DNA from 3 places in the Ensifer sp. Root31 genome. Region 1 is predicted to be linked to each of the others. Evidence: predicted binding sites of a transcription regulator. Region 1 holds the regulator's gene; each other region holds the start of a gene.

Region 1 (10,407 bases):
GCTGCCGGGTCAGGCGGTCGGCGCAGAGGCTGTCGAAAGCGGTTTCGATCGCGTCGTCGGGCCGAGGCGTCGCCGCCACGGCATGGCTTTGCTGGCGCCAGTTCGAACGCACGGCCTCTCGCACGATCGGCTCGTAGACCCGCAAGCGCTCCAGTTCCTCGTCGCTGAACGGCGTGCCGCCGCGGCCGCGCATCAGCGAATAGGTGGCCTGCACGCTGTCATCGAGCGGAATGACGAAGCCAATCTCTTCGACCAGAACCCCGCTTTCCATCGAGATGCAGGGATGCACCTCGGCCGAGCTTGAAAACTCCGAATGGAAGAACCGGTCAGGCGCAAGTTCGCGCATGCGCCATAGCCCCTGCGGCTGGCCGGAGCTGCAGGCAACATAGAACGGGTCAAGCAGATAGGCGCCGCCGAGATAGGCAGAAAGCGCGCTGGCGGACACCTTGGCGGTGTAGCCGTCATGCAGCACGATCGGTCTGTTATCATAGGGATAGGCGAAGGCAACCGAGAGATCGAAGCTTGCGACCGAGCGCAGCATGCGATCGAGCGCGCCGCCGAAATCCTGTGTTCCGATCAATCCGATCATGGCCGAAATATCGGCCGACTCCCGAGCCAGCATCCGCGTCGAACTCTCCCCTACCCCCGTATCCCGCATGGGATATCGACAGCCCCCTCTTCGTCAACAATAATTCATCCCACGAGGGACCAAGATCGTAGCACGTGTTTAGCCGCGACGCTTGAGCACAGGGGGACACGATGGCAGGCAGACTTTCCGGAAAAGTGGCTTTGATCAGTGGTGGCGCCGGTGGCTGCGGGCTTGCCGCATCCGAACTCTTTGCCCGCGAAGGGGCCAAGGTCGGCATCGTCGATCTGCCACGCAGCAAGGGCGAAGAGGTTGCCGCCGCCATCCGCGCAAACGGCGGCGATGCGATCTTCGCGCCGGCCGACGTCTCGATTTCTGCGCAGGTGAGCTCGGCCGTCAAGGCGGTCGAAGCAGCCTTCGGCGCGATCACCGTTCTCTTCAACCATGCCGGCATCCTGGCGGTCGGGCCCTTTCTGGAGACGGAAGAGGACGAATGGGACCGGCTGATGGCCGTCAACGTGCGCAGCATGTTCCTGATGACCAAGGCGGTGCTTCCAGGGATGCTCGCCGCCGGCGGCGGCAGCATCGTCTGCACCTCGTCGATCTCGGCCGTGGCGGCGACGCCGATGGAAGTGCTCTACGACACGACGAAGGGCGCCTGCCACATGTTCGCCCGTGCCATCGCGGTTGAGTTCCGCGACCGCGGCATCCGCTGCAACGCCGTCTGCCCCGGCTTCATCGCCACCGATCACGGCAAGCGCGAACTGGTGGGCCTCAGTAAATACGGCGTCGATGTCTCGGAAGCGGCGATCGCTGCCCAGCAGGGGCGGATGTGCGACCCGAAAGAGGTCGCCAATGCCGCGCTGTTTCTGGCCAGCGACGAGGCAAGCTTCGTCAACGGCACGCATCTGTTCGTCGACAATTGCTTCACAGCGGTCTGAGAGAGGGGAAAGATATGCTTCAGACGGGCGGCCACTGGCGCAACTGGGTCGGAAACCAATCCTGCATCGTGCGCCAGCGCGGTGCACCCGAGAGCGAGGCGGCGCTCGCCGAAATGGTCCGCGAGGCGACGTCGCAAGGGCTCAATGTGCGCTGCGCCGGCTCCGGCCATTCCTTCACGCCGGTGGCGCTGACCAGCGGGCTCCACCTGACGCTTGCCAACATGCAGGGCGTGGTCGCCATCGACCAGGCGCGCAAACGCGTCTCGGTCCGGGCGGGAACGACGATCAACCAATTGGGCAAGGTATTGAAGTCGAACGGCCTCTCGCTGATCAACCAGGGCGACATCGACAGCCAGGCGCTGGCTGGGGCGCTCACCACCGGCACCCACGGCACGGGAGCAGCACTTGGCAACATGGCCTCGCAGATCGTCGGCATGCGGCTCGTTGAGCCCGACGGCAGCATTCTCGTCGTCGACGAGACGACGCCGGACCTGCTGGAGGCGGCCCGCGTCTCGATCGGCATGCTCGGCGTGATCTCCGAGATCACGCTGCAGGCGATGGACAGCTACAACCTGCATGAAAAGCTCTGGCGCTGCACATTCGACGAGATGATCGAGCAGCACGACGAACTCGCCGCCAAGCATCGGCACTTCGGCTTCTTCTGGTGCCCGGTTTCCGAAAGCCGGCATTGCTATTGCCTGCCGGATACCGCGTCGGTTTCGACGACGGACAAGACGTCCGACGTCTGCGAGATGAAGGTGATCGACATCACCGACCGGCCGCCGATGGAGCAGGGGTTCGAGAAGATCGCCTATTCCTCGGAGATCTATCCGATCGAGTATGTGCCGAACTTCCACGAACTTGAATATGCGGTGCCCATCGCCCACGGCAAGGAGGCTGTAAAAGCTGTGCGCAAGCTGATGCTGGAAAAGCACCCGACCTGCATCTACCCGATCGAATACCGCTTCACCGCAGGCGACACCGGCTGGATCAGCCCGTTCTACGAGCAGGATTCGATCACGCTTTCCGTCTCGGGCGAGCCGGGCACGGACTATTGGGAGTATCTCAAAGACGTCGATACGATCCTGCGCCAATACGGCTCGCGGCCGCATTGGGGGAAGCTGCATTTCCTCGGCGCGGAGGACGTGACTGCGCTCTATCCACGATCCGGCGATTTCCGGGCATTACGGGCGAAAGTCGACCCGGAGGGCCGTTTCCTCAACGATCACCTGCGGCAGTTGTTCGGTTGATATGATTGCCGAAAACAAGAAACGCCGCGCATCCGAGTGGACGCGCGGCGTTGAAATGGATCAGACCGCAGCTCAGGCCGCCGGGCTGTCGCCTTCCGTAGCTGCCGCCTTCGGGCCGCCCTTGGATACGCCGACCATGGCCGGGCGCAGCACGCGGTCGCCGATGGTGTAGCCGGCCTGAACGACCTGCAGCACCGTGTTGTTCGGCACGTCGGCGTTCGGGATTTCGAACATTGCCTGGTGGAAGTTCGGGTCGAACTTCTGGCCTTCCGGCTCAAGCTTCTTCACGCCGTGACGTTCCAGCGCCGACAGCATGGCGCGCTCGGTCATCTCGACACCTTCGATGAGGGCAGTAAGGCCCGCTTCTCCGGCTTCCTTCGCTTCAGCCGGGATGGCATCGAGCGCACGGCGCAGATTGTCGGAGACGGCGAGCATGTCGCGGGCAAAACCAGCAACGGAATAGGACTTGGCATCCTTGACGTCGCGTTCGGTGCGGCGGCGCAGGTTGTCCATTTCGGCGGCGAGCCTTAGATACTTGTCGCGCAGGTCGTTGTTCTCAGCCCTTGCAAGCTCCAGCGGATCGGGCTCGGCAACCGGCGCCGCTTCCACAACCTCGGGCGTATCGTTGACTGCCTCGTCGGTCGCGGCAGCTTCGTGTCCGTGCTTGTTTGTTTCGTCGGTCATGACGTTCTCCGGTGTTCGTCTGTCTTGTCTTCCGCATTCCGACGCCCGCGCGCAACGATGGCCGCATGGCGTAAAATGCCCAGTGACTGGATTTGATGCCGATATCGAGGTTTAGGGCCGAAAAATCAAGGGTTCAATGCTGCCTGTGGCCAAAAGCGCCTGATCAGCGCGAAAGCCGCGACATCAACTGCGCGGTATAATCGACCATCGGCACGATGCGCGAATAGTTGAGCCGCGTCGGACCGATGACGCCGACGGCGCCGACGATGCGATCTTCACTGTCGCGATAGGGCGCAACGATCAGCGACGAACCGGACAATGAAAACAACTTGTTCTCCGAACCGATGAAGATCCTGACACCCGGGCCGCTCTCTGCGAGGTCAAGCAGCTCGATCAGGCTGTCCTTCTTTTCCAGGTCGTCGAAGAGCATGCGCAGGCGGTCGATATCCTCGGTTCCCTCCAGGCCCTCGAGCAGGTTGGCCCGGCCGCGAACGATCAGCCGTGCCGGCTTTTCATCGCCCTCGTTGCCCGACCAGATCGCCAGTCCACGCTCGACCAGATCCTGGGACAGGGCATCGAGTTCGCTGCGCACGGTCTGCTTGACGGTTTCGAGCTGCGAGCGCACCTCGCCGATCGTCTGGCCGGCGAGATGGGCATTCAAGAAGTTCGCTGCTTCCGTCAGTTGCGAGCTCGTCACGCCGGCGGGAAGCTCGATGATGCGGTTTTCGACCTGGTCATGCTCGCCGACGAGCACGGCCAGCGCCTTGGTGGGCGCCAGCCGGATGAATTCGACATGCTTGAGCACCGGATCGTTCTTGGCGGTGATCACGAGGCCGGCGCCGCGCGACATGCCCGACAGCATCTGGCTTGCCTCTGCCAGCAGCGTATCGACCGGCTGGGCATGGTCGCTCAACCGCACGTGCCGATCGATCGAAGCACGATCTTCTGGGGAGAGATTGCCGACCTGCATGAAGGCGTCGACGAAGAAACGCAGGCCCGTCTGCGTCGGCAGGCGGCCGGCGCTGATGTGCGGCGAATAGATCAGCCCGAGATCTTCGAGGTCGCTCATCACATTGCGCACGGACGCCGGCGACAGCGACATCGGCAGCAACCGCGAAAGGTTGCGTGAGCCGAGAGGCTCTCCGCTGTTCAAATAGGTTTCGACGATGCGACGGAAGATTTCACCGGAACGCTCGTCCAGCGCCGCCGCGATATCGGTCACTCCGGGATTGCGCAGTACCATGTCGCTCCATGTTCGCAGGCCAATCCTGCCGCCGGAAATATAGTGATCCCCGCGCCCGATAGCAAAAGGGAAAAATCGCCCCGATCCCCGGCTGTCCACCGGTTCCCTTTGGCTGCGCCATGCTCTAGAAGGCTCACCAGATACGATAGGAGTTTGATGATGCGGCCATCCGGCAGAAAAATCGACCAAATGCGCAAGGTTTCGTTCGAGCGCAATTTCTCCAAGCACGCGGAAGGCTCCTGTCTGGTGCGATTCGGCGATACGCACGTGCTGTGCACAGCCAGCCTTGAGGAAAAGGTTCCGGCCTGGCTGCGCAACGGCGGCAAGGGTTGGGTGACGGCCGAATACGGCATGCTGCCGCGCGCCACCGGCGAGCGCATGCGTCGCGAAGCCTCGAGCGGCAAGCAGAGCGGCCGCACCCAGGAAATCCAGCGCTTGATCGGCCGGTCGCTGCGCGCCGTCGTCGATCTGCCCGCACTCGGCGAACGCCAGATCTCGATCGACTGCGACGTCATCCAGGCTGATGGCGGCACGCGCACGGCCTCGATCACCGGCGCCTGGGTGGCGCTGCATGACTGCCTGAAGTGGATGGAAGCCCGCAACATGGTGAAGGTCGAGAAGGTCCTGAAGGACCATGTCGCCGCCATATCCTGTGGCATCTTCGCCAACCAGTCGATCATCGACCTCGACTACCTCGAAGATTCCGCCGCCGAGACCGACGCGAATTTCGTCATGACCGGCACCGGCGGCATTGTCGAGATCCAGGGCACGGCCGAAGGCAAACCCTTCAGCGAAGCGGAATTCGCAAGCCTGCTCGGACTGGCAAAGACCGGCATTGCCGAGCTTGTCGCACTGCAGAAGCAGGCGATCGCCGGCTGACGAGAAGGACGGAGACGATGGCCCCGGCGCTGGATGGCATTCTTGAGACTGCGCTCTATGCGTCGGATCTCGACGCCGCCGAGGCCTTCTACAGCGGTGTGCTGGGGCTGGAGAAGATTACACGGCGGGAGAACCGACATGTGTTCTTTCGCTGTGGCTCGGGCGTTCTGCTGATTTTCAATCCTGCGGAAACGGTCAAACCGCCTTCGCCGGATGCGGCCCTGCCGGTGCCGCCGCACGGCACCACCGGCCAGGGCCACATGTGCTTCCGCGTTTCCGCGTCGGCACTCGACGCCTGGAGGGCCAAGCTGGAAACGGCGGGTGTCACGATCGAAGCCGATGTTGTCTGGCCGAACGGCACGCGCTCCTTCTACTTCCGCGATCCGGCCGGCAACAGCCTCGAATGCGCGGAACCGGGCCTCTGGTCCATCGAATGAACCGCGGCCTTCGCGCCGCATCTTTTAAGAGACGACACATCATGCGCACACTGGATGACAAGACGCTCATCGTCGCCAGCCACAATGCCGGCAAGATCCGCGAGATCCGCGACCTGATCGGGCCGCTCGGCTTCGAGGCCAAGTCGGCAGCCGACCTCGACTTCGTCGAACCGGATGAGACCGGCACGACCTTCGAGGAAAACGCGACGATCAAGGCGCTCGCCTCGGCCAAGGCCTCGGGCCTGCCGGCGCTTTCGGACGATTCCGGCCTGGCGATCGACGCACTTGATGGCGCACCTGGCGTCTACACCGCCAACTGGGCCGAACGCGAAGACGGCAGCCGCGATTTCGCCATGGCGATGGAAAAGGTCGAAAAGGCGCTGCAGGGCAAGGGCGCAAGTGCGCCTGAAAAACGCACGGCCCGTTTCGTCTCGGTGCTTTGCCTTGCCTGGCCAGACGGCCATGTCGAACTTTTCCGCGGCGAGGTCGAGGGCCATGTCGTGTGGCCGCCGCGCGGCGACCAGGGTTTTGGCTACGATCCGGTCTTTCAGCCGAAGGGTTACGACACTACATTCGGCGAGATGAGCGCGGACGAGAAACACGGCTGGAAGCCGGGCGATGCTGAAGCGCTGTCGCACCGTGCCCGCGCCTTCAAGATCTTCGCCGAAACCTGCCTTGGAGCGGGCTGAGGAAACGTGTATGCGGTTTTCCGCAACATCCCGCTCCAATTTGTTAGAAGCGATCGCGGTCATGACTTCGGGTCGATCGGCCCAAGGTCAACGTGATCTACCGCATGAGAGACGCAACGATGCAGACGGCCACGCTATCGGCACTCGGTGACGGCATGGATCCCGGTTTCGGGATCTATGTGCACTGGCCGTTCTGCGCGGCCAAATGCCCCTATTGCGACTTCAACAGCCACGTGCGCCACCAGCCGATCGACCAGCCGCGTTTCGTCGCCGCTTTCCTCAAGGAAATGGCGGAGGCGCGTGAGCTTTCCGGTCCACGCACCGTCACCAGCATCTTCATCGGCGGCGGCACGCCGTCGTTGATGGATCCGGCAACGGTCGACGCTATCCTCTCGGGCATCGCCCGCGAATGGCATGTGCCCGATGGCATCGAGATCACCATGGAGGCGAACCCTTCGAGTGTCGAGGCGACGCGCTTCCACGGCTATCGCGCGGCCGGCGTCAACCGTGTCTCGCTCGGCGTGCAGGCGCTGAACGACCGGGACCTCAAATTTCTCGGCCGGCTGCACAATGTCGAAGACGCGCTGAAAGCGATCCGGCTGGCGCGCGAGATCTTCCCGCGCATGTCCTTCGACCTGATCTATGCCCGCCCCAACCAGACGGTCGAGGAATGGGAACGCGAGCTCAAGGAGGCCGTCTCCTATGCCGTCGACCACCTGTCGCTCTACCAGCTGACGATCGAGGAGGGCACGCCCTTCTTCGGCCTGCACAAGGCCGGCAAGCTGATCGTTCCTGATGGTGAGCAATCGGCGGTCCTCTACGAGGCGACCCAAGACATCACGGCGGCGATCGGCATGCCCGCCTACGAGGTCTCCAACCATGCCCGCCCTGGTGCCGAGAGCCGGCACAACCTCACCTACTGGCGCTATGGCGACTATGCCGGCGTCGGGCCTGGTGCCCATGGCCGCCTCAGCGTCGGCGGCGCCAAGCTGGCGACGGCGACCGAGCGCAAGCCGGAGGAATGGCTGCGGCTGGTCGAAACCTACGGCCACGGCATGGTCGAGCGCGAAGTGCTCGACCTCGAGGCCCAGTCCGACGAATTGTTACTGATGGGCCTGCGCCTCAAGGAAGGCGTCGATCTCGCCCGCTGGCAGACGCTGTCCGGCCGCGATCCCGATCCAGACCGCGAGCAGTTCCTGATCGACCACGGGTTCATCGAGCGGCTGGGAAATTCCCGCCTGCGCTGCACGCCTTCCGGCATGTTGATTCTCGACGCCGTCGTCGCCGACCTCGCCTGCTAGCGCTTTTCCAGGAAAAGTGCGAAGCGGTTTTCCGTCAGGAAATGCGTAGAGCAAGGAAATATCGCGTCTCGATGCCACCGTCTGAGACGCAAATGTTTTAGCGGCCGCCCTGCCTGCATCCAACGCAAGGAAACCGAAGGCTCAATCGTGGGTCTCGCCGGAGAGCGGCGTCGCGCGCATCGATGGTCGTTCCTCGAAGGCATCGAACCAGACGCTCAGCTTCGTCCGGTCACGGAACGACGGCAGGTCGCGGAACGCCATCCAGGACAGGGTCGTGGCGAGCGCGATGTGGCCGATATCAAGCGGCGCGTCGACATCGAGCGTCTGCTCCAGCCAGTCATAGGTCTGCTCGATCTTTTCGGCATAGCCGTCGGCGAGCGCCGGATAGCGCAAGGCTTCCGGGCGTCGCTCCGTTTCCCAACGCAACCCGATCCCCGCCTGCGCCAGCCCTTGCGCCACGGCCTGCAATCTCAGGGCATGCCAGCGCGCCTCGCCGCTTTCGGGGATGAGCTTGCGGCTATCATGCAGCGTATCGAAATAGGCGCAGATGACGTCGGAATCGAAGATCGCCGCATCCTCGGGGCGCAAGAGAACCGGCACCTTGCCGAGTGGATTTTCGGCATGGACCTCTTCATTGCGCAGCGTCGGGCTGGTCTCGTGGTGGATCACCTCCAGTCGCTCAGCGATGCCGACCTCGTGGGCGAAGACGAGTGCCTTGCGGGCGAAAGGGGAATGGGTCTGGTAATAGAGGATCATCGTGCCTCGCGGGTGTTGGAAGGAAATTATCCGGTCCCGCGAAGATGTATTGCATCGGACAAGAGAAAGGCGCTCTGTTTCGGAGCGCCCTTTGCAAGTTTGTTTCGTCGTTCAAGATTTGAACGGATCGCCCTTCTCGGCATTGAGGGCGATACCCTTGGCTACCAGCCGCGCCACCTGGGCGCCGTCGACCTCGCCGGTCGCTTTCACCTTGATGAAGGCCATGTCGCCCTTGCCGCCGCCCTTGGCCAGTCGTGGGTCGAGATCGAGCATATCGGCGCCGCGCCAGAAGCCGAGCGTCACATAGTCCTTGGCAGCCTTGATCAGGCAGACCGGTCCGCCGGCCTCATAGATCGGATGGCCCCATTTCACGCTGTCCCTGGTGCCGCCGGCGGCAAGAATGGCACCGTGCAACTCTTTCGCCACGGCAGCCGGCGTACCGGAAAGGCCTGCAATGTAGTCGCTAACCGTTTTGCTCATCGCGAAATTCTCCTTAGGCTTGCTCGTTCTTGAACGGGATCAGCGCGCGCACGCGACGGTCTCGGAGCCACAGGCCAGCCCAGGCGATGACGCCGAGATAGAACCCGAACAGCAGATGGGTGAAAAGAGGGCTATCCGCGCGCAGATGCGTCGCCATGGCACCGCCGAGATAACCGGTGAGCAGAATGGCGCCGAGGACCGACGTTCTCGGGATCGCATAGAGCAGCGCACACAGAAGCGTGAGTACGCCGAGCAGACGCGCAAGGCCAACATCGGCGGGATAGCCGAGCACCGCCAAAGTCTCAGTCACCACGTCCAGTGGCACGAGCTTGATCGCTCCGTCGAAGGCCAGGAACGCAACAACCAGACCGCTCAGCACGCGGCCGAGGATCACCATTTTTCCAGCCGGAGCCGTCATAACAAGAGCAGTGTTCATTCGGGGAGTTCTCCTCGTTTCCCGTTGTCACAAATCGTTCTTCAGTCTGTCTTCTTGGCCGGTCCGACGATGCCCCAGCGGATGCCAAAGGGGTCACGCAGCTGGCCATAGAGGTCGCCCCAGAAGGCGACCGCAAGCGGCATCGTCACTTCGGCGCCGGCGGCAACCGCGCGATCCCACCAGAATTGCGCGTCCTCGACCACCAGATGCAGCACGACGCCCTGCGGCGCGGCATAGGGCATGCCGTGTTCCGGGAAGGGATCGTTGAGCATCAATGCACCGCCATTGATCGTCAGATGGCAATGCATCAGCCGTTTACCGTCTTCGGCGAGCATCCGCCCGCCATCCGTTGCGGCGAAGGCGCGGACGTAGAAATCAGCGGTCGCGTACGCATCCTCGACGCAGAGGTAGGCGATCGGGCCTAGCATCGGTGGCGGCGCCGGCGCTTGCCCGTCGACCGTCGATTTCGGATTGAGATCGACGGCTGCCTTGAGGCTGCCATCCATGTAGAAAGGCACGGACTCGTGCTGGTGTGCGATCTTCCAGCCGGCAGCCATGCGCTTCAAACCGAGGGTCTGGCGGAACCAGACCGACATTTTCCCGGCATCGATCTTCTCGCCGGAAAGTTCGGTGAGCATACTGACGAATGCGACATCGCCGCTGACCGAGATATCGAGATCCTCGAAGCGATAGCCAAGCGGTCCACGCCAGGTGGAAAACCACTG
Region 2 (10,407 bases), on a different contig from region 1:
GCGGTGAACACCGTCGAAATTGCCGATGGCGACAACGCCGCCACGCAGACGCTCGGGCAGCGGGTCGCGGGTTTCGTTGCGATGAAAAACCGTCATCTCGATCTTCCCGTCAGGCGAGCCTGGGCATCCACCACTTCGGCGAAGCACCTTCCTTCCTCAGGAAGGCAGTAAGCTTCGCCTCGTCGGTGCGGCTTTCGTTCATGTATTCTTGCGCGTGAATACCGGCACTGATGTAAAGCAGATCGAAGCCGGCATCCTGGGCGCCCTTGACATCGGTCGGCATACCGTCGCCGACGGCGATGACACGCGACAGATCGAGTGGACCGCGAACGGCCTTGGCTTCCGTCAGCGCGGCACGGTAGATGGAGATATAGGGCTTTCCGGCGATCCGGGCTTCGCCGCCGAGCTCCTCGTAAAGCTTGGCGATGGCGCCGGCACAGGGGATCAGCCGGTGGCCGCGCTCGACCACCAGGTCCGGATTGGCGCAGATGAACGGGATCTTGCGCTTGGCAAGTCCGGTCAGCGTCGCGCGATAGTGCTCCGGCGTTTCGGTTTCATCGTCGTAGAAGCCGGCGCAGACGACGGTCTCTGCATCTTCCGACGAGACGATCTCGGTGCCGAGCCCTTCGAGCAACGGCAGATCGCGTTCGGCGCCGATGAAGAAAATCTTCTTGTCGGCTGCGGCGATCAAGGTGCGGGTCACATCGCCCGACGTGACGATGCGATCATAGGCTTCATCGGGAACGCCCAGCCCGCGGATCTGTACCTTGACGCTGGGGCTTGGCCGGGGAGAATTGGTGATGAGGACAACCGTAAGCCCTGCTGCACGCGCTTCCGCCAGGGCCTCGCAGGCCGACGCAAACGCCTGAACGCCGTTGTGGAGAACACCCCAGACGTCACAGAGCACGACGTCATAGCGCCCTGCGATTTCCCGAAAACTGTTGATCCTTGCGGCCATGCGGGCTTCCTGCAAACTCGGTTTCCGGCTTGCATGGCAAGGAAGGGCCGAGAATACAAGCCTCGCGCCTAGAAAATCGCCGCCATTCCCAAGGATTCGGCGCCCGCCCCTCCCTCATGCCGAGGAGACGGTCCACGGGACATCAGCGTCAGGGCCTGCCGACCCCGAGGCTCATGATAACAACCGGATCGGGCAGCGAGACCAGGCAAATCCTCGATATCGGATCTGCCCAAATTCCGACCGCTTCATGCAATAGGCAGGCAAACGTTCCGGCCCGGCCGCCGTTCGTTGCCTGTCATCAGCCGCCGATAATCATGTCGCCTGAAATTTTTTGAACGGCCAATCCTTGACTCGTCCCGGACCCAGCCTTATCTCGGCCTCGCTAGCACTCGACAAAAGAGAGTGCTGACACCCATCCATCGGGTCGTTGAGCGATCCGTAGTGTCATTTGATCGAGGGATTAGACTAATGGCAAGCACCAATTTCCGCCCGCTGCACGACCGCGTTGTCGTCCGCCGCGTCGAGTCTGAGGAAAAGACCAAGGGCGGCATCATCATTCCGGACACCGCTAAGGAAAAGCCGCAGGAAGGCGAAATCGTCGCTGTTGGCTCGGGCGCCCGTGACGAAAGCGGCAAGGTTGTTGCTCTCGACGTCAAGGCTGGCGACCGCGTTCTGTTCGGCAAGTGGTCGGGCACCGAAGTCAAGATCAACGGCGAAGACCTTCTCATCATGAAGGAAGCCGACATCATGGGCATCATCGGCTGATCTGCCGTCGTCCACACCTTTTCATGACAACCAATGGGCAATGAGCCCGGGAGTTTTCTCAAATGGCTGCAAAAGAAATCAAATTCGGCCGCACCGCGCGCGAAAAGATGCTGCGTGGCGTCGATATCCTCGCTGACGCCGTAAAGGTCACGCTCGGCCCGAAGGGCCGTAACGTCATCATCGACAAGTCCTTCGGCGCTCCGCGCATCACCAAGGACGGCGTATCAGTTGCCAAGGAAATCGAACTTGAAGACAAGTTCGAAAACATGGGCGCCCAGATGGTCCGCGAAGTTGCTTCGAAGACCAACGACATCGCCGGCGACGGCACCACGACTGCAACCGTTCTGGCCCAGGCGATCGTTCGCGAAGGCGCCAAGGCTGTTGCTGCCGGCATGAACCCGATGGACCTGAAGCGCGGCATCGACCTCGCTGTCACCGAAGTCGTCAAGGATCTCCAGGCCAAGGCCAAGAAGATCAACACTTCGGAAGAAGTCGCACAGGTCGGCACGATCTCGGCAAACGGCGAGCGTCAGATCGGCCTCGACATCGCAGAAGCGATGCAGAAGGTCGGCAACGAAGGCGTCATCACGGTTGAAGAAGCCAAGACCGCCGAAACCGAACTCGAAGTCGTCGAAGGCATGCAGTTCGACCGTGGCTACCTCAGCCCCTACTTCGTCACCAACCCGGAAAAGATGGTCGCTGACCTCGACGACGTCTTCGTTCTCCTCCACGAGAAGAAGCTCTCGAACCTCCAGGCCATGCTCCCGGTTCTCGAAGCTGTCGTTCAGACCGGCAAGCCGCTCCTCATCATCGCTGAAGACGTCGAAGGCGAAGCTCTTGCTACGCTCGTCGTCAACAAGCTGCGTGGCGGCCTGAAGATCGCTGCCGTCAAGGCTCCGGGCTTCGGCGATCGCCGCAAGGCCATGCTCGAAGACATCGCCATCCTGACCGGTGGTACCGTGATCTCCGAAGACCTCGGCATCAAGCTCGAAAACGTCACGCTCGACATGCTCGGCCGTGCGAAGAAGGTTTCGATCTCCAAGGAAAACACCACGATCGTCGACGGTGCTGGCCAGAAGAGCGACATCGAAGGCCGCGTTTCGCAGATCAAGGCTCAGATCGAAGAAACCACTTCTGACTACGACCGCGAAAAGCTGCAGGAACGTCTTGCCAAGCTCGCTGGCGGCGTTGCCGTAATCCGCGTTGGCGGCTCGACGGAAGTTGAAGTGAAGGAAAAGAAGGACCGCATCGACGACGCTCTCAACGCGACGCGCGCTGCTGTTCAGGAAGGCATCGTACCGGGCGGCGGCGTTGCCCTGCTGCGTTCTTCCGTCAAGATCACCGTCAAGGGTGTGAACGACGACCAGGAAGCCGGCATCAACATCGTTCGTCGCGCTCTGCAGGCTCCGGCCCGCCAGATCGCTGAGAACGCTGGTGACGAAGCTTCGATCGTTGTCGGCAAGATCCTCGACAAGGACCAGGACAACTTCGGCTACAACGCCCAGACCGGCGAATATGGCGACATGATTGCCATGGGCATCATCGACCCGGTCAAGGTTGTTCGCACCGCCCTTCAGGACGCGGCTTCGGTTGCTGGCCTTCTCGTTACGACGGAAGCCATGATCGCCGAACTGCCGAAGAAGGACTCGCCGGCGATGCCGGGCGGCATGGGCGGCATGGGCGGCATGGACATGATGTGATAGGGCGCCAGCCCAATCGCAGCATTGTCCATAGAGCTTCGCCCATGCACCAAGAGCAGTTCAGCGCGTCAAGCGCGCTGAACGGGCGGCATGGACATGATGTGATAGGGCGCCAGCCCAATCGCAGCATTGTCCATAAAGCTTTGCCCATGCACTAAGAGCGGTTCAGCGCGTCAAGCGCGCTGAACGGGCAGCATGGACATGATGTGATAGGGCGCCAGCCTTATCGCGGACCTGTTCAAGCAGATCCACGATGATCCATTCGGATCGGAAAGGGCGACCCTCGGGTCGCCCTTTCTCGTTTTTGCGATAATCCTGCGGTTGCATCTAACGTGCACGTCAAAGCTGTCCGCAGGAAAAATTACCCGGTAGCTGCGGCGGCACTAAAAAAGCGTTGAAGTTGAGAAAAAACGAACTATAACACCGCCCCAAGTGGACAGAGATTCACGAGAGACTGGATGGTGGGCCTAAAGCGAGCGAAAAATCGCTCAAACTTTTCATATTAACTGTGTGTCCAAGCTCTCTTTGAGAACATCACGCAAAGCATATAAGTATTTCATCGCAAATTAAGCCGGCCTTTCCTGCGAAATCATTTCGCTTGGCGAGCTACGTCACAGTTTCGTGACCTTTCCGTACAGAAAGACGCAAACGACTATCGTGCGTGTTCTTCCTGCTATGGGTCGATGGCTGGCGAGGGTTGTATATTGGGGATGGGCCTGCCTGGTGGGAAGACGACATTCGCCAGGGGTCGTGCTGGGGTAGACCGTGTTTAAGATCACGAGAACAAATTCAGTTCCCCTCGGTGTTCCGGGACAGATGCATTCCGGTCTCCCGCATCAGGAATTCCTGGAACAGTTCTGCGTTTCCGAAGGTTGGTCGGGCGACCTGTCGACGGGCCTGTTCCGGCTTGGCGAGAAGGCGTCCGCGATCCACGGTCTCAACGAGAGCGAATGCGGGCTGCTCAATTTCGTGCGCTGCTACGACCTCGCCGACCGCAACCACGTGCTCGAGCTTTTTGAGCAGGCGGCAACCACGTGTTCGTCCTTCTGCTTCTCGACGACGATCAGCCTCGAATCCGGCCACAAGCAGCCGGTGTTCTGCATCGGCGAATCCTCGGGCCTCGAAGAACGCTATTCCGGTACGATCCACGGCATCTTCTTCTTCCCGCGCTTCCTTGTCGAAGGTGCGGGAAAGATGCTTCTGCGCCAGTAGGTGCATTCCCGCCTACAGAGCGCTTCCGCGCTTAAACAGAGTCCCAAAAGCGTTCCAGCTCGTTGTCTTTACGCGTTTCCTGGTGGAAAATCGCATCGCACTTTCCTGGAAATAGCCTCAATGATGTTTGCCGGGCCGCCGTGTCGTGCAGGCGGCGGCGACCGTCAGGCGGCCGCCACTTTCACCTTGCCCATGGCGAGACTTGAGATCGGTGCTGGTCTGCCGAGCAGGTAACCCTGCGCTTCGTCACAGCCTTCCGCCTGCAGGATATCGAGCTGCGTCTGCGTCTCGACGCCTTCGGCGAGAACAGGAACCGAGAGGCTCTGCCCGAGTGCGAGGATGGCGCGCACGATCGCCTTTGCCTGCGGACTTGCTTCCACCTCCCACATGAAGCTCTTGTCGAGCTTGATCTTGTCGAACGGGAAGGACCGCAGCGTCTCGAGCGACGAATAGCCGGTGCCGAAGTCGTCGATCGCGATGGTGACCCCAAGCTCCTTGATCTGGCGAAGGGTCAGGAGCGCGCGCTCCTTGTCGTCGATGATCGTCGATTCCGTGATTTCGAGTTCCAGCCGCTTCGGGTCGAGCCCGGTCTCGGAAATCACGTCCTCGACCAGGCTGACGATGTCACCATTGGCAAGCTGCACCGGCGAAAGATTGACGGCGATCTTGTGGGTGCTCTGCCAGCCCGCGGCTTCGCGGCAGGCCTCGCGCAGAACCCATTCGCCGATCGGCAGGATCGCGCCGCATTCTTCCGCCAGCGGAATGAACTCGTTCGGAGGCACCATACCGCGCTCGGGATGGTGCCAGCGCAGAAGCACCTCATAACCGATGACGTCACCTGACATCACCGACTTCTGGACCTGGTAGTGCAACGCCAACTGATTCTTCTCGATCGCATCCCACAGATCGTTGGCAAGGCTGCGGCGCTGGCGTGCAGCCTCATCCATCGACACTTCGTAGAAGCAGACGCTCTGGTTCAGCGCGGCCTTGGCGCGGTACATCGCAAGGTCGGCATTGTTGATCAGCGTGTCGGCCGTCTCGGCGTCCTGCGGATAGATCGCGACACCCATGCTGCCACCGGACTTCAACTCGAAGTCGCCGAAGCGCATTTCTTCATGCAGGCTTTTCTCGATGCGGCGGAGGAAGTCGTTGAGTTCGGACAATTCCTCGAAGCGCTTGACGGCCGCGAACTCGTCGCCGCCGAAGCGGGCCACGAACTCGCCCTCCTGCAACAGCGACTTCATCCGCTGGGCAATCGTCACCAACACGAAATCGCCGGCAGCATGGCCATGCAGGTCGTTGACTTCCTTGAACTTATTGAGGTCGAGACCGATCACCGCGACCTTGCGCGAGAACCAGGCGGCCGCATCGAGTTCCTCCTCTAGATAGCTGCTGAACTGCAGCCGGTTCGGGAGGCCCGTCAGGCTGTCATGGCGAGCGAGGAACGAAATCTGCTCCTCGCTGTCCAGGCGCTCGGTGATGTCCTCGTAGGTGCTGACCCAGCCGCCATCCGCGAGGGTGCGGTGCTTGGTCAGGATCGAGCGACCGTTCGGCAGCTTTTCGACGATGTCGCCACCGCCCTTGCCGACCATGTCGACGCGGTGCCTCTGATAGAGTTCTTCCGATTTCGCCCGGGCGATGACCGGATCGGAATAGGTTCGGGCAAAAACCTCGTCGAGGATCTGGCGGAACGTCAGGCCCTTTCCGGCCAGCGTCTCCGAGAAGCCGAAGATCTCGCGGCAGCGCCGGTTGGATAGCAGCAGGCGGTCGCCGCTGTCGAAGAGGCAGATGCCCTGCGACATGTTCTCAAGCGCAATGTCGAGATTCTTGCTCACTTCGGCGATGCGGTCGGCGTCGACCTTTTCCTTGGTGATGTCCTTGACGATCTTGATGAAGCCCGCATGCGTGCCATCCTCATGCAGGAACGGGTCGATCACGACATGCGCCCAGAAGCGCGTGCCATCCCTGCGATAGCGCCAGCCTACACACTCGAACTTGCCGTTGGCATAGGCTTCGTCGAGCGCCTGTTGCGGTACGCCTGCCCGCTGATCCTCGGGAGAATAGAAGCATCCGAAACTCTTGCCGACGATTTCGTCGGCAGTATAGCCCTTGTTGGCTTCGGCTCCGGCATTCCAGCTCGCGACGCGGCCTTTTGCGTCGAGCATGTAGATGGCGTAGTCCTTGACGCTTTTCACGAAGCGGGCGAATTCGCGCTCGGAGGCGGCGGCGGAAAGCTCGGCATGGTGCGCAAAGCCTGCGGCAAGCAAGACCATGGTTAGCAGGAAGAAAGCGGTTCCGGCGATGACGAAAGCAAGAAAATGCGGCTGTATCATCCCCTCGGGCGACGGCAGCAGCAAATCGGCTTCGATCGTCACCGCACCCATCGCCGTGAAGTGCAAGGCGACGATACCGAGCGTCATGAACAGCGTCGCCAGAATTTTGGCTTTCAACGGCCGATCGATGTGTGTGATGGCCCGCAAGGCGCCGATATCGAACAGGGAGCCGGCAAAGACGGAGGCGACGACGAGCGTCCAGTCCCAGCGGATGGTACCTGGAACATCGAGCGCCGCCATGCCGAGGAAGTGCATGCAGGCGACGCCGAAACCGAGGACGATGCCGCCGGCGATCCAGGCGACAGGTCCCTGCGCATAGGTCGCAATCAGCAGTGCCATCGTCGTCAGAACGACCGCGACGGCAAGCGACAGGGCCGTCAGATCGATCTGATAGCCGAGCACGACGCCTGGGTCGTAGGCAAGCATGGCGATGAAGTGGGTCGCCCAGATGCCGAAGCCACTGGCGATGCCGGCAGCCACGGCCCATATCGCCCGCGCCTTGCCTGCGGATGCGCGTCCTCGCTGAAGCAAGGTCACGGCACCGTAGCTCGACAGGAAGCAGATGAGGGCGGCGAGCACGACCAGCTTTGGGTCATGCTCGACCACGAGGCATGTAAGAACCTTGAACATCGCCAAACGCCTAAATGAAATTTCTGGTCCGGAAATGGAACGCCCACTTCCGGTTCATCGCTTCTGTTGGCGTCGTGCCGTTTAAGGAATTGTGAAAAGTCAGGTCGCAACGTCCGTTTCGAAACAGGACGTTGCTTTCGTCCTTAACGAAGGCTGAAATGCCAACGCCTTGTAGTTAAAGATTTCGAAGCGGCCCAATGACGCTGTGACGGTCACACCGCTAAAGCGCATCGGGGTCTCTACTGCATGTTTCCTTAAATCGTCTTCGATATAAGGATAAAAACATGCAGCAATTCAAAGTGCTACAGCGACCTTTGCGCGTCTAATAAGACGCGCGGCGCTGTAGAATTCGCTTGGTGCGCTTCAAGCCCCTGTTTTCGCCTGTCGATGTCGCAAATCCGCTACGCACTTTTGCGCGACAGGCTCTAAGCCTGGGCCAGAAGCGCCTTCAGATCCGATTGCGGATCGGCAATGACGGCCCTGTCCGGATGAATACCCGTCTCCAGCAGCTTCTTGCCGGTGACATAGGCCTTGGCGTCGTTGATCGCGTCGACGGCCAGAAGCTTGCCCTCGCGGAAATACCAGACCGAAACGCTGCCCTCGCGCTGGCCGGGGCGAACGATGGTTTCGTCGTGGCCGAGGCCAAAGCCGGCGATCTGCAACTTCACATCGTACTGGTCCGACCAGAACCAGGGCTTGGGCGCATAAGGCTCGACACCGCCGGCAATGACGGCGGCAACAGCCTCGGCCTGATCCACGGCGTTCTGAACCGATTCGAGGCGGATGCGCATGTTGCCCCAGGGCTGAACGGCGCAATCGCCCATCGCGAAAATCGCCGGGTCGGAGGTGCGGCCGTGGCTGTCGACGACGATGCCGCCGGCGGTTTCAAGACCGGCGTCGTGCGCCAGGTGGTCGTTGGCGGTCACGCCGATACCGACGATGACGAGGTCGACCGGAAGCACCGACCCGTCGGAAAGCTCGACGCCGGTAACGCGGCCATTCTCGCCAACCAGCCGGTTGAGCCCTGTTCCCTCGCGAATATCGACACCGCGCGATCGATGGATTTCTCGAACGATGCCTGACGTCGCCGCGGAGGCGACGCGTTGCAGGATGCGGTCGGCCATCTCGATGACCGTCACCTCAAGCCCGAGCGTTCGTGCAACGGCCGCGGCCTCAAGGCCGATATAGCCGCCGCCGACGACGAGCGCCCGCCTGCCCGGCTTCATCTCTTCAGCCAGCAGATCGGCATCCCTGAAGTCGCGGACGGTGAAAACGCCGTCGAGATCGCCGCCGACCGAGGCTGGCAACCGACGGGGGGTGGCGCCGGTTGCAAACGCGAGCGTCTCATAGTCGAGCGACGTGCCGTCGCTCAGCATCACGCGGCTGGCATCTCGGTCGAGATCCGTCACCGTGGTCGACAGCCTGATGTCGACATCATGCTCGCCGTACCAGGCTTCCGCCCGATAAAGCAGTCGATCAAGGCTCATCTCGCGAAGCAGGTATTTCTTGGAAAGTGGCGGACGCTGATAGGGCAGGCTTGCCTCGGACGCGACGATGGTGATCGGTCTTTCGTCCTTCAACGCCCGCAGTTTGGCGACCAACGCAAAGGCGGCCTGACCGCCACCGATAACAACAAGCTTTCCGGACACGCTCTCACCCGTCATTTATTCGTTTGTACAACAAGGCGTAGCCTTTCCGCCCGAGCCTCGTCAACTCGAACGACGGCCACGCCGGCCGATCGTCAGCCCTTGGCCGGGATCTCCATGCCCTTTTGCGCTGCCGGACGCGCCAGTCCTCGGTCGACCCAGGCCATCACATTCGGGAAGCTCTTGTAGTCGAGCACATCGGCGCCGCCATAGAATTTGCGCGCACCTTCGACCCAGGGATAGGTGGCGATGTCGGCGATCGTATACTCATCGCCCATCAGCCATTACCGCCCCTGGAGCCGCCCCTCCAGCACGCCCAGCAGCCGTTTCGATTCGTCGCGGTAGCGCTCCACCGGATAGATGTTGTTGGCGACCTTGTCGGCAGCGAATTTGAAGAAGTGACCGAACTGGCCGAGCATCGGGCCGACGCCGCCCATCTGGAACATCACCCAGCAGATCGCTTCATAACGCGCGGCCGCATCCGAAGGCAGAAGTTTCACTGTCTTTTCCGCGAGATAGAGAAGGATCGCCCCAGACTCGAACAACCCGATCGCCTTGCCGCCAGGGCCGTGCGGATCGATGAGCGCCGGAATGCGGCCATTGGGGTTGAGCGACAGGAATTCCGCCGATTTCTGGTCGTTGGTGTCGAACGAGATCCGGTGCGCCTCGTAGGGCAATCCCAGTTCTTCGAGCACAATGGAGATCTTCACGCCGTTCGGCGTCGGCAAGGAATAGAGCTGGGACGATGTCCGGGTTCTTCGCAGGCCAGCGCTTGGTGATCGGAAAGGCGGAAAGGTCGGCCATGGAATGCTCCTCGAAACGAATGGCGCGAACGGCACCCGCCGCTTGCGCCGCGCAGATACCAACCTGCGCTGCGCCCGGCAGAGCGCCTGAGCGGCGGTTCTTAAGTTTCAAAGCGCGTCGCGCACCGCCGAGAGAATGCGACCGACGATCGGGTCGCCGTCATGCGCCGGCTTGCGTGCACGCACCAGGCAGGCCTCCGACCGCAGTATGACGCCGTCGGCAAGGGTCTTCAGGTGGTTGGCATGCAGGGTCGAACCGGTCGAGGTGATGTCGACGATGATGTCGGCAGAGCCGGAGGCCGGCGCACCCTCGGTCGCTCCGAGGCTTTCGACGATGTGGTAGAGCTGGATGCCGTGGCT
Region 3 (10,407 bases), on a different contig from region 1:
CCCAAGTCGATTGCATCTTTTGTTAAACTTGACTGATTAAATCAAGTTAAGTTATTGCTTTAGGGCAATTGTTCCACGACGGGCAACGGCGGGTCCTTTGCGCAACGCGCTGATATCTTTGCGTGACGGCAAATGTCCTGTTCGGACTGCCATCTTCAATGGCGCTGCAAGGTTGCTGGTGAATGCCGTGTGCACTACAAGCCGCGAGGGTTGGAAATGACAACTTCAGTATGCCGGTACGGCAATGGCCTGAAACCTGATGCCGAGGGCGAGGTGCAGGCAGATGAGAGCCGCACGGGGCGGCACCTCCGTGTCCGAGATCTCTTGCGCCAGGACGGGATCGTCCTCGAAAGCCCCGACGGACTTTCTCCCGACGATACATTGATGAGGGGAGAATTCCTGCACCGAGAACTCCGCCGTGGGCTCGTGCTGCATGTCAGCGATGCGATCGAGGAGCGGCCCTTCACCGCCACGTCGCGTCTTGGCGAGGAACTTTCCTGCATCTTCTTTCTGGACGGCAATGTCGATCTCTCAATCGGCGACCGCCACTTTCATTTTGATGCGCATGGCGGCGTCGTACAGGGCGTTGCGATCATGAACGCCTCCCCTGAGAGTTTCAGTCGTGCCTCTCTGGGAGGACAGCACCTGCGCCATCTCGTCGTGTCCGCGACGCCGGAATGGCTGCATCTCGACGCGCTCGATGAAGTCGCCGACACCAAGGGCGGCGAAAGGCTTCTCCGCGAACACCTCTTCGAACATCGCTGGACCGTCACTCCTCGCCTGATAGAGATCGTTCGCCAGATCTTCGCGCCCCCACCGCTTTTGCCCGCAATGCGCGACCTCTATCTCGAAAGCCGCGCCGTGGAACTTGTGGCAGAAACGATGGCAGCGGCATTGCAGGCGAGCCGGCGTGAACCGACCGGCATGATTCTGACGCGGCAGGATGCCATTTGCCTCGATCGCGCCAAGAATTACGTCGCAGCGCGATGGGCCGACCCGCTCAATGTTGAAGTGATCTCGCGTGCCGCCGGTATCAGCGCGAGCGGCCTGCAGCGTCTTTTCCGAATCGCGGAGAACCAGAGCGTGTTCGAATATGTGCGCAAACTGAGACTGGCACAGGCCTTCGCGGCCTTGAGCAACGGCGAAGCCACTGTCCTGGAGGCCAGTCTTGTTGCGGGCTATTCTTCCGCGGCCAACTTCGCGACGGCCTTCCGCCGGCAGTTCGGCATCACGCCAAGTCACCTGATGCGACGGTCCGAAAGCCGCCATTGGCCGAAGTCTTCGCAAGCAGTGTAGTTTACATCATCATCGAAAAAGAACCTCTCGGGCCGGCTTGCCGTGCTTGCGCGCATCTGCCAGCCCCGCAACCGGAGAGTTTGGCTACCTAGTTATGGGAAGGCGGCCGCTCGTTCCGTTCTGGCGATCGGCTATCCCCTCGTCATGGTGATGGCGGCGATACCCGCACTGGTGATGGTTTCCGGCCGATACGATGGTCGTCATGATGAAGCCTTGACTGCCGAACCTTGCGCTGGTCGTTCTCGCTGGAACTGGCCGAACACGTGGTCGGCGATCTCACTCTGAACAGCAAACAAGTCTTTGACGGGCCGATCCCAGCGCTCCGACCAGACGCGGATCCCTGAAGTTGCATTGACAAGCCGCGCGTATACGCGAATGCGCGGGCCTTGGCGTTGGATTGAACCTAAAGAACATAGCCAACTTTCAGGTCCCGCCCGATTTGTCGAATGTCAGCCTTGCCTTGTTAGGGCTCATCGGCCGCTCTAAGACGAGTGAGCAAGCCAGTAATCGCGATGGGCGGAACCGGAGGGAGGAGAGGCGGCACAAACGCCTGTCTAGTTCGCCACCTAGGGCGGTTTCCACGAAGCGACCTAGTCGCCCGTTGGTGTTGGGGTCTTTGTTGACCATGGCTTCCCAAGTCGATTGTTGTGCTGAAGTTAAACAGCACTACGTCTTAATAAGCGAAACGGCATTTTTGTTAATTAACGCATTCGCTTAATTAGCGATAGAGCAATAGAAGCTGGTTCGAATCCGTTCGAGAGCGATAATTTATATTGCTAGACGCAGGTAAGTGATTACAGCGTCCGCGATCATTTTCTTATGCCGTTCGTACGTGGCAGTTTCCGAAAGATTGCGCTGGAAAATCGTACTGAAGGTATGGGCGTTGGAGACCCGGAAGAAGCAGAAGGCGCTGATCAGCAAATGCAGATCGATTGCGTCGATCTCACGCTGAAAACTTCCATCCGCTTTGCCGCGCTCCAGAATGTCCGTCAGCGTTCGAATGATCGAGACGTTGAGGTCGGCAATCTCGGTGGAGCGACGCATGTGCGCGGCCAGGAGAATGTTCTCGCCGCTCACCAGTCTGACGAAGTCCGGATGGTTTTCGTCGTAGTCGAAGGTGTTTGAGATCAGCGTCCGCAGCGCCGCGACTGGCTGCATTTCGGTAAGCTGGAGATCGGCCTCGCGTGAGCGGATCTTGCGGTAGGCCTTCTCAAGGACAGCGAGATAGAGGTCTTCCTTGCTGATGAAATAGTAGTAGATCATGCGCTTGGATGTGCGCGTTCGCTCCGCGATCGCGTCGACCCGGGCGCCTGCTAACCCATGAGCGGCGAATTCCTCCGTCGCGACGGCCAGAATGTTCTCTCGCGTTCTTTCGGGGTCATTTTTGCGCGATACCTGTTCTCGCTTTTCCAATCTCCCGTCTCCGTTGAAGCATTCAGTCAAACCGACCGGTGCGTAGCACGTGATCGATGCCGTGCTCCACGTGTTGGCGCAGCATAGACCTTGCGCCTTCCACGTCGCGGGCCATGGCAAGGTCGAAGAGTTTGCGATGATCGTCCGCAACCGGTTTCCCCCGGAAGCTGCGCGCAAGCAAGTGGTAGCGTAGAAATCGATCGAACGTCGTTGCCAGCGTTTCCATCAGCACCGTAGAGCCGCAAGCCGACGCGAGCGCCTGATGGAACTCCCAGTCGTAGCGCACCCAATCCGGCGTTCGGTCGACGTCGCCGGTTAGCAAACGCTGCTCCACCGCGGCAAGCTTGTGTCTGGCTGCCACAACGCGCGCTTCCCATTCAAGGTCACCCGCGGCGAGAGACAGAGCAAGAGCATGACTCTCGAGCAGAAGGCGCATGTCACCGAGATCCCGCAGCTCCTTCGCGGAAACCGGTGCGACATGGAAGCCGCGCTGCCCTTCGGCAATCACAAGGTTTTCGGTGGCAAGCCGCGATAAGGTTTCTCTGAGGGTGGAGATGCTTACTGAGTATCGATCACGTAGGTCGTCGAGTTTCAGCTTCTGACGCGGAGATAATGTGCCCGCGATGATATCGCTCCGGATTTGGCGAAACGCCATCTCGCTCGCAGTTTCCGATGGTATATTTTGGACGATCATGTTTCCTCCCTTACTCGAATTATATCCTATGAAATGAAAAATCTATGATAAAAATTATTTGACATGAGATATTGAACATCAGAAACTCCGGCTATAGCTGGCCGCTTGTCCGCGCCTTTTTTAACTAACTGGTCCGTGCATGAACGAGGTGCTCTTCCGAGGAGGAAGAGTGAAAGTGGGAAAGAGACCGGCCACTCGACGGTCGGCTAACGGGAGGAAAATCAATGGTTTTTGAAATCGACCGACGCCGCTTTCTTGGCGTTTCCGCGGCGGCGACCGCGGCTTTTGCTTTCCCAGCATTTGCACAGGACAAACCCGTGCTGAAGTTTTCGGCGGTGTTCTCCGAGCAGGACATCCGCGCCGAGATGATGAAATCCTTCAAGGATGCCATCAAGGACAGCTTCACGCTGGAGCCGTTCTATGGCGGAACGCTCTTCAAGCAGGGCACCGAACTGGTGGCTCTCCAGCGCGGCAACCTGCAGATGGGCAATATCGCCCCGCAGGATATCTCAAACCAGATTCCCGAATGGTCTGTGCTGACCTCAGCCTATCTGTTCCGCGATGCCGCCCATCTCAAGGCGTTCTTCGACAGCGATACCGGCGCGGAATTCAAGAAAATGGCGGAAGATCAGCTCGGCGTGCATATTTTGGGTCCGACCTATTTCGGTGCACGTCAGGTGGGGCTTAAACCGGAAAAGAAGATTGCAACACCTGCCGACATGGCCGGTATCAAGCTTCGGATGCCGGGTGGCGACGCCTGGCAGTTCCTGGGGGCTGCGCTCGGCGCAAATCCGACGCCTATGGCCTATGCCGAAGTCTATACCGGTCTGCAGACCGGCGCGATCGACGGACAGGACAATCCGCTTCCGAACGTCAAGAACATGAAGTTCTATGAAGTGATGTCGCAGATCGTGCTGACCTCGCATCTGATCGGTTACGATCTGCTGACTGTTTCCAGCAAGGTGTGGGCCGACATGTCGCCGGAACAGCAGACAGCGTTCCAGGCGGCGGCGGATAGGGCGATGGCCTGGAGCCAGGAACAGCACCTGGCGCAGGAAAAGGCTCTGGTCGACGAGTTCAAGGCAGCCGGCCTCAAAATCTATGAACCGGACATTGCCGCATTCCGGAAGCATGCACAGGAGAAGTATCTCTCCTCCGATCTCGCAAAATCGTGGCCTGAAGGCATCCTCGAGAAAATAGCAGCCCTGTAGTCGTATCAGCGACAAAAAGATGTCGGCCGGGTTCGACCCGGCCGATTGGGTGAGGTGAGGAGGAATTTCGTGTCCGAGAGACTGCTTGCCTTTGGCCGGTGGCTGCGCCGGCGGGCTGAAAACATTTTGGCCCTCATGCTGTTGGGCATGTTCGTCGTGTTTCTGTTGCAGATCCTGTTCCGCTATGTCCTCAATCTCTCCATTGGCTGGACGCACGAAGTCAGCGTTGCTCTGTGGATCTGGATAGTGCTCTTCGGGTCCGCTTTCGTGATCGGCGAGAGTGAAGAAATCCGGTTCGATTTCTTCTGGGCTAGCGCGTCCGCCCGTGCCCGCCGCATCATGACGCTGATTTTTGCCGTGGCTCTTGTCGTCGCCTTCGGCGTCTCGCTGCCGGCCGTCATAGACTACGTCATGTTTATGAAGGTCGAGAAGACAGCCTATCTCAAGATCCGCTTCGACTATCTCTACTCGATCTACGTCGTCTTTGCGGTAGCAATGATCGTGCGCTACATCTGGCTTGCATGGCAGGCAGCCTTCGGCAAGGCGCCGGACGCTTTCGATCCCACGAAAGCGAGCTCCGGCGTATGAATTTCACCAGTCCTTTTTCGCTTACCATTGTCCTCATCACGGCTCTTGCCTTTTTGGGCTTGCCGATAGGGCTGTCGATGATCGTTGGTTCGATCCTGTACCTGTTTCTTGTCGGAGCCGACATGGGAACGGTGGCCGAGCAATTTCTGAACGGCATGTATTCCAACTATATCATTCTTGCAGTGCCGCTGTTTGTGCTCGCTGCCGAATTCATGAACATCGGCTCGATGACGGAGCGGCTTCTCAACTTCTGTAATGTTCTCGTTGGTCGGTTCCGCGGCGGCCTTGCGCAGGTGAACGTGGTGCAGAGCATCGTATTTGCGGGCATGTCCGGCTCTGCGATCGCGGATGCGGCGGGCAGCGGGCGCATGATGCAGAATATGATGACCCGAGACGGGCGTTACACGCCAAGCTATGCCGCCGCGTTGACGGCTGTGACCTCCGTCATCGGCCCGATCATTCCTCCTTCCATTCCAATGGTAATCTACGCGCTCGTTTCGGACGCATCGATCGGCTATCTCTTTATCGGCGGCATGATCCCTGGACTGTTGATGGCACTTCTGCAGATGGTGCAGGTTGCAATCACCGCGCGGCGCAAGAACTTTCCGGTGGAGGACCCCGTACCGCTTCGCGATATCCCGAAGATCACCTGGCAGGCGCTTCCGGCGCTCATGATGCCGGTCGTTCTGCTTGGCTGCATCTATTCGGGCATCACGACACCGACTGAGGCTGCAGCTCTTGCGGCGGCCTACGCGCTGGCCATTTCCGTCGTGATCTATCGCAGTATTTCGTTGGTGGCCTTCTACGACGCATTAAAGACCAGCTCGAAGACGACAGCATCAATCGGCATGCTGATCGCCGGCTCGCTGGTCTTCAACTACGTTGTCACGATTGAGAACATCCCGGAGACACTGCGTGTGCTTTTGACGGGTTGGGATCTGTCACCAATTGGCTTTCTGATCCTCGTCAACGTCCTTCTGCTCCTGCTAGGCTGCGTGCTGGAGGGGACAGCAATCCTACTGATTATCGTTCCCGTATTCATCCCGACCGCGCAAGCGCTTGGTATCGATATGGTGCATTTCGGGGTCATGGTGGTCGTCAACGTCATGTTGGGGCTGGTTACACCACCCTACGGGCTGTTGCTTTTTATCATGACCAACATTTCCGGTGCGCCGGTGCGCGACATCATTCGCGACGCGTTGCCGTTTCTTGGCTGGATGGTGCTCTGCCTGGCGCTCATCACCTTCTTTCCCGACCTCGTACTCTGGTTGCCGCGCCTCACGGGCTACCAGGGGTAACAGGTAAAGCGATCATGACAGACCCCAAACCCCTCTTCATTCTCAACGGACCAAACCTCAACCGGCTTGGAAAACGCGAGCCGGAGATTTACGGCTACACGACACTCGGCGAAATCGAAACGTGGTGCAAGCAGGCGGCTGGAAAGCGGCCGGTGGAATTTCGCCAGACGAACAGCGAGGAACGGCTTATCGAATGGGTGCACGAAGCGATCGATGAGGACGCTGCAGGCATCATCATCAATCCAGCCGCGTTCACGTTCACATCGCTTGCTTTGCTGGATGCGTTAAAGATGTTTCCAGGCCCGATCATCGAATTTCACATCAGCAATGTTCACAGGCGTGAACCGATCTATCACCGCTCCTACGTCTCGATGCGTGCTACTGCGGTAATAGCGGGTCTGGGGGCTACAGGCTATCCCACAGCGGTTCATGCCATTGAAGCGCTCATTGAGCAAAACAAGGTCTGATGGTGCTCGCAATGTCTTGCGCCACTCCCGACACACAGAGCTGTGCTATCGATCCGCGTCGAAAGATCATTGCAGCCTATGTCGACGATGAGAGTCCAGAGATTGTAAGCGCGGCTAAACACGATTATCGACGACAGCTACACTATGCTCCAGCTTGCGAGCAGGCTTCGGCAAGAGGCGATCTTAGCAAGGGGCTCGCATTTGGCGGTCACGCACAGGGCGACACCTTCCGGGAGTTCGAATGGCGGGGACTCAGGCCTTTTTTTTAGATGCTTGTTGTTTAACGCGGATCCGTAGCGGCTTGCCTTCCATTTGCTCGATATCGAAGGCGTTTGTCTTGCGCACGAGATCGCTGAGCTTGCGAAAGCCGTAGGTTCGCGGATCGAAGTCCGATGCCAGGTTCGCCAATTGCGTGCCGATGGACCCAAGCGGGACCCATCCGTCTTCGCTTTCCATCTGGGAGATGACCTTCTTGATGATGGGGGTCGCGGCCTTCGGCTGCTGAAGCGGAGTGGGCGTCTGAGCCGATTCCGCACCATTTGACGCGACGATCGGTAGGAGGTTTTCCGTGTAAATGAATCTGCGGCATGCCTGACGGAAGCTTTCCGGCGTCTTTTGCTCGCCGAAGCCGAAAACATCGGTGCCTTGCTCGCGGATCCGCGACGCCAGACGTGTGAAATCACTATCGGACGAGACCAGACAGAAGCCATCGAAGCGACCGCTGTGCAACAGATCCATTGCGTCGATCACGAGGGTGATATCAGACGCGTTCTTTCCGGTGGTATACGCAAACTGCTGCTGCGGTATGATTGCGTGACGCGACAGCACTTCGATCCATGCTTTCGATCGTCCACTGGCGAAATCTCCGTAGATGCGCCTGACGCTGGCCTCTCCGATCTTGGCGATTTCCTCAAACAGGCCATCGGCAATTTTAGCCGAAGCATTGTCGGCATCGATCAGGACGGCGAGACGAGGAGACCGTGCTTCACCAGACATTGAACTCTCCTTTCACTTCCGCGACGGCTCGAATGTGTTCCCAGCTGTTCCAGCTTTGAGAGGTCAGTTCCGGCTGGAGGCGGTATGAGCCCTAAGCCTGCTCTAATGAGAGGCCTGCTTCGCTCACCTGAAAAGCAACCGATCACTCAATCCCCCATAAAGCCCTTGCCACAAGGCGTCCATGTATGAAGCATACAAACGCTACTTTGGGAATCCTTGCACTTCCTAACACGTGCCAGCTCGGGGCGAGAAATGGCATCAGAAAGGCATGAGGCTGGCAGATGGTTAAAGCTAATTCCACACGAGCTACCAGCGACTTGGTGCAGCAGGTTCTGGAACGTCCGCGAGCGCTCAAGAAGAAAGTGTTGCCCTCCGACGGTTCCACGACGAAACTCACCCTCAACGTCGATACCGACGTGGTCGACTGGTTCAAGTTATCCGGTGCCCATTGGCGCTCAAGGATGCAAGAGGCTCTTCGAAACGCCACCGAACTCGACAAGGATGTTTGATCCCGACGGATCCGTCTCGAATTTCCTCGGCAACAACCGGGTATCCTTCTCTTTGGCGTGCGAAACCGCGAGTTTGACGGCGGAGCCAATCCCACGCTGCTGCCCACAGTCAACGTGGCTGCCGCCTCGCATTGGGGCAAAGGAGAAAAACCGACGGCCGCGTCTGGCCTCTCCGTTGGCGCGTTGAGGTCGCTCTCGATCGGTGAGGAGCCCTATTGGTAGGAGACGATGTCGGCGGAATATGTATTTTGGCACTCCTATCTATCGAGTGCCAAAGGTGCTATGTAAGGATTGCAGCCGCCCTATGTGCAGGCCGCAGAAAGAATCCCTATGAAAATCCGTCCACTGCATGACCGCGCCGTCATCCGGCGCGCGCAAGGCTATCTCAAATCCAAGGGCGGGATCATCACTCGCGACATTGCCAAGGAAAAGCCGCAGGAAGGCGAAGTGATCGCCGGCTGTCGAGGCACCCGTAATGAATGCGGCAAGCTGATTCCGCTCGACGCCACGTTCGGTGATAGGATCTTGCTCGGCAAGCGGTCCGGTACCGATTTCAGGATCGACGGTGAGGCACCCCTGATCAAGAACGAGCCCGACATCATGGACGTTGTCGAAAAGACCGTCGCGGCCAAGAAAGCTGCCTGGCCGTCGATTTCCGACCGCAATCTCAAGACCGAACTGGACGAACACAATGTCTGCCAAGGAAATCAAATTCTCCACTGATGCGCGCGATCGCATGCTGCGCGGTGTCGAGTTGCTCAACAACGCCGTCAAGGTGACGCTGGGCCCCAAGGGCCGCAATGTTGTCATCGACAGGGCCTATGGCGCGCCGCGCATCACCAAGGACGGGGTCGCAGTTGCCAGGGAAATCGAGCTGGCCGACAAGTTCGAGAACATGGGCGCGCAGATGGTGCGCGAGGTGGCCTCTAAGACCAACGACCTCGCCGGTGACGGCACCACGACGGCGACTGTGCTCGCTGCCTCCATCCTGCGCGAAGGCGTCAAACTCGTCGCCGCCGGCATGAATCCCATGGATCTCAAGCGTGGCATTGACCTTGGTGTCGCTGCTGTCGTCAAGGAAATCCAGGCGCGCGCCAAGAAGGTAGAGTCTTCGGGCGAGATTGCGCAAGTCGGAACCATTGCCGCCAATGGCGACGCGACGGTCGGCGAGATGATCGCCAAGGCGATGGACAAGGTCGGTAATGAAGGCGTAATCACCGTCGAGGAAGCCAAGACGGCCGAGACCGAGCTCGACGTTGTCGAGGGCATGCAATTCGACCGCGGCTATCTCTCGCCCTATTTCGTCACCAATGCCGAGAAGATGCGCGTGGAGCTGGAGGACCCCTACATCCTCATCCACGAAAAGAAGCTTGGCAATTTACAAGCTATGCTGCCAATACTCGAGGCGGCCGTGCAGAGCGGCAAACCGCTGCTGATCCTCTCCGAGGATGTCGAGGGCGAGGTTCTGGCGACGCTGGTTGTAAACAAGTTGCGCGGTGGCCTGAAGGTCGCGGCCGTCAAGGCCCCGGGCTTCGGCGATCGCCGCAGGGCCATACTGGAAGACATTGCCGTCCTCACGGCCGGTCAGATGATCTCCGAGGATCTCGGCATCAAGCTCGAGAACGTCACGCTCGACATGCTCGGCCACGCCAAGCGCGTGCTGATCGAGAAGGACACCACCACGATTATCGACGGCTCCGGCGATAAAGCGACAATCCAGGCGCGCATCCAGCAGATCAAGGCACAGATCGAGGAGACGACCTCCGACTATGACAAGGAAAAACTCCAGGAACGCCTGGCGAAACTCACCGGCGGCGTCGCGGTAATCCGCGTCGGCGGCGCGACCGAAATCGAGGTCAAGGAAAAGAAGGACCGTATCGACGATGCGCTGAACGCCACGCGCGCAGCGGCTGAGGAAGGCATCGTTCCTGGCGG

The links. The regulator HrcA, encoded in region 1, represses chaperone genes, less so after heat shock. The targets are predictions, from matches to a motif close to GTTAGCACTCNCNNNNNGNGAGTGCTAAC.
Positions count from the first base shown of each region.
Region 2: the regulator HrcA is predicted to act here: its motif matches at 1,340-1,368, upstream of groES (co-chaperone GroES).
Region 3: the regulator HrcA is predicted to act here: its motif matches at 8,720-8,748, upstream of ASD00_RS26755 (co-chaperone GroES).

Region 1 is NZ_LMCO01000001.1:272,796-283,202, forward strand. Features, by position in the region: gene ASD00_RS01270 (helix-turn-helix transcriptional regulator) at 1-622, opposite strand, end outside; gene ASD00_RS01275 (SDR family NAD(P)-dependent oxidoreductase) at 760-1,527, shown strand; gene ASD00_RS01280 (D-arabinono-1,4-lactone oxidase) at 1,542-2,777, shown strand; partial or broken gene grpE (nucleotide exchange factor GrpE) at 2,850-3,470, opposite strand; gene hrcA (heat-inducible transcriptional repressor HrcA) at 3,625-4,704, opposite strand; gene rph (ribonuclease PH) at 4,864-5,583, shown strand; gene ASD00_RS01300 (VOC family protein) at 5,601-6,020, shown strand; gene rdgB (RdgB/HAM1 family non-canonical purine NTP pyrophosphatase) at 6,062-6,709, shown strand; gene hemW (radical SAM family heme chaperone HemW) at 6,829-8,010, shown strand; gene ASD00_RS01315 (glutathione S-transferase) at 8,152-8,766, opposite strand; gene ASD00_RS01320 (DUF1801 domain-containing protein) at 8,878-9,246, opposite strand; gene ASD00_RS01325 (DoxX family protein) at 9,260-9,682, opposite strand; gene ASD00_RS01330 (nuclear transport factor 2 family protein) at 9,724-10,407, opposite strand, start outside.
Region 2 is NZ_LMCO01000067.1:134,904-145,310, reverse strand. Features, by position in the region: gene ASD00_RS37615 (bifunctional riboflavin kinase/FAD synthetase) at 1-96, opposite strand, end outside; gene ASD00_RS37610 (TIGR01459 family HAD-type hydrolase) at 110-958, opposite strand; gene groES (co-chaperone GroES) at 1,427-1,723, shown strand; gene groL (chaperonin GroEL) at 1,786-3,423, shown strand; gene ASD00_RS37595 (hypothetical protein) at 4,189-4,635, shown strand; gene ASD00_RS37590 (EAL domain-containing protein) at 4,800-7,598, opposite strand; gene ASD00_RS37585 (FAD-dependent oxidoreductase) at 8,024-9,262, opposite strand; partial or broken gene ASD00_RS37580 (glutathione binding-like protein) at 9,340-10,048, opposite strand; gene hisG (ATP phosphoribosyltransferase) at 10,156-10,407, opposite strand, start outside.
Region 3 is NZ_LMCO01000035.1:35,881-46,287, forward strand. Features, by position in the region: gene ASD00_RS26710 (AraC family transcriptional regulator) at 217-1,296, shown strand; partial or broken gene ASD00_RS42560 (Fic family protein) at 1,769-1,923, opposite strand; gene ASD00_RS26715 (TetR family transcriptional regulator) at 2,065-2,709, opposite strand; gene ASD00_RS26720 (GntR family transcriptional regulator) at 2,732-3,403, opposite strand; gene dctP (TRAP transporter substrate-binding protein DctP) at 3,628-4,614, shown strand; gene ASD00_RS26730 (TRAP transporter small permease subunit) at 4,684-5,202, shown strand; gene ASD00_RS26735 (TRAP transporter large permease) at 5,199-6,500, shown strand; gene ASD00_RS26740 (type II 3-dehydroquinate dehydratase) at 6,515-6,967, shown strand; gene ASD00_RS26745 (NYN domain-containing protein) at 7,220-7,963, opposite strand; gene ASD00_RS26750 (BrnA antitoxin family protein) at 8,245-8,472, shown strand; gene ASD00_RS26755 (co-chaperone GroES) at 8,803-9,195, shown strand; gene groL (chaperonin GroEL) at 9,164-10,407, shown strand, end outside.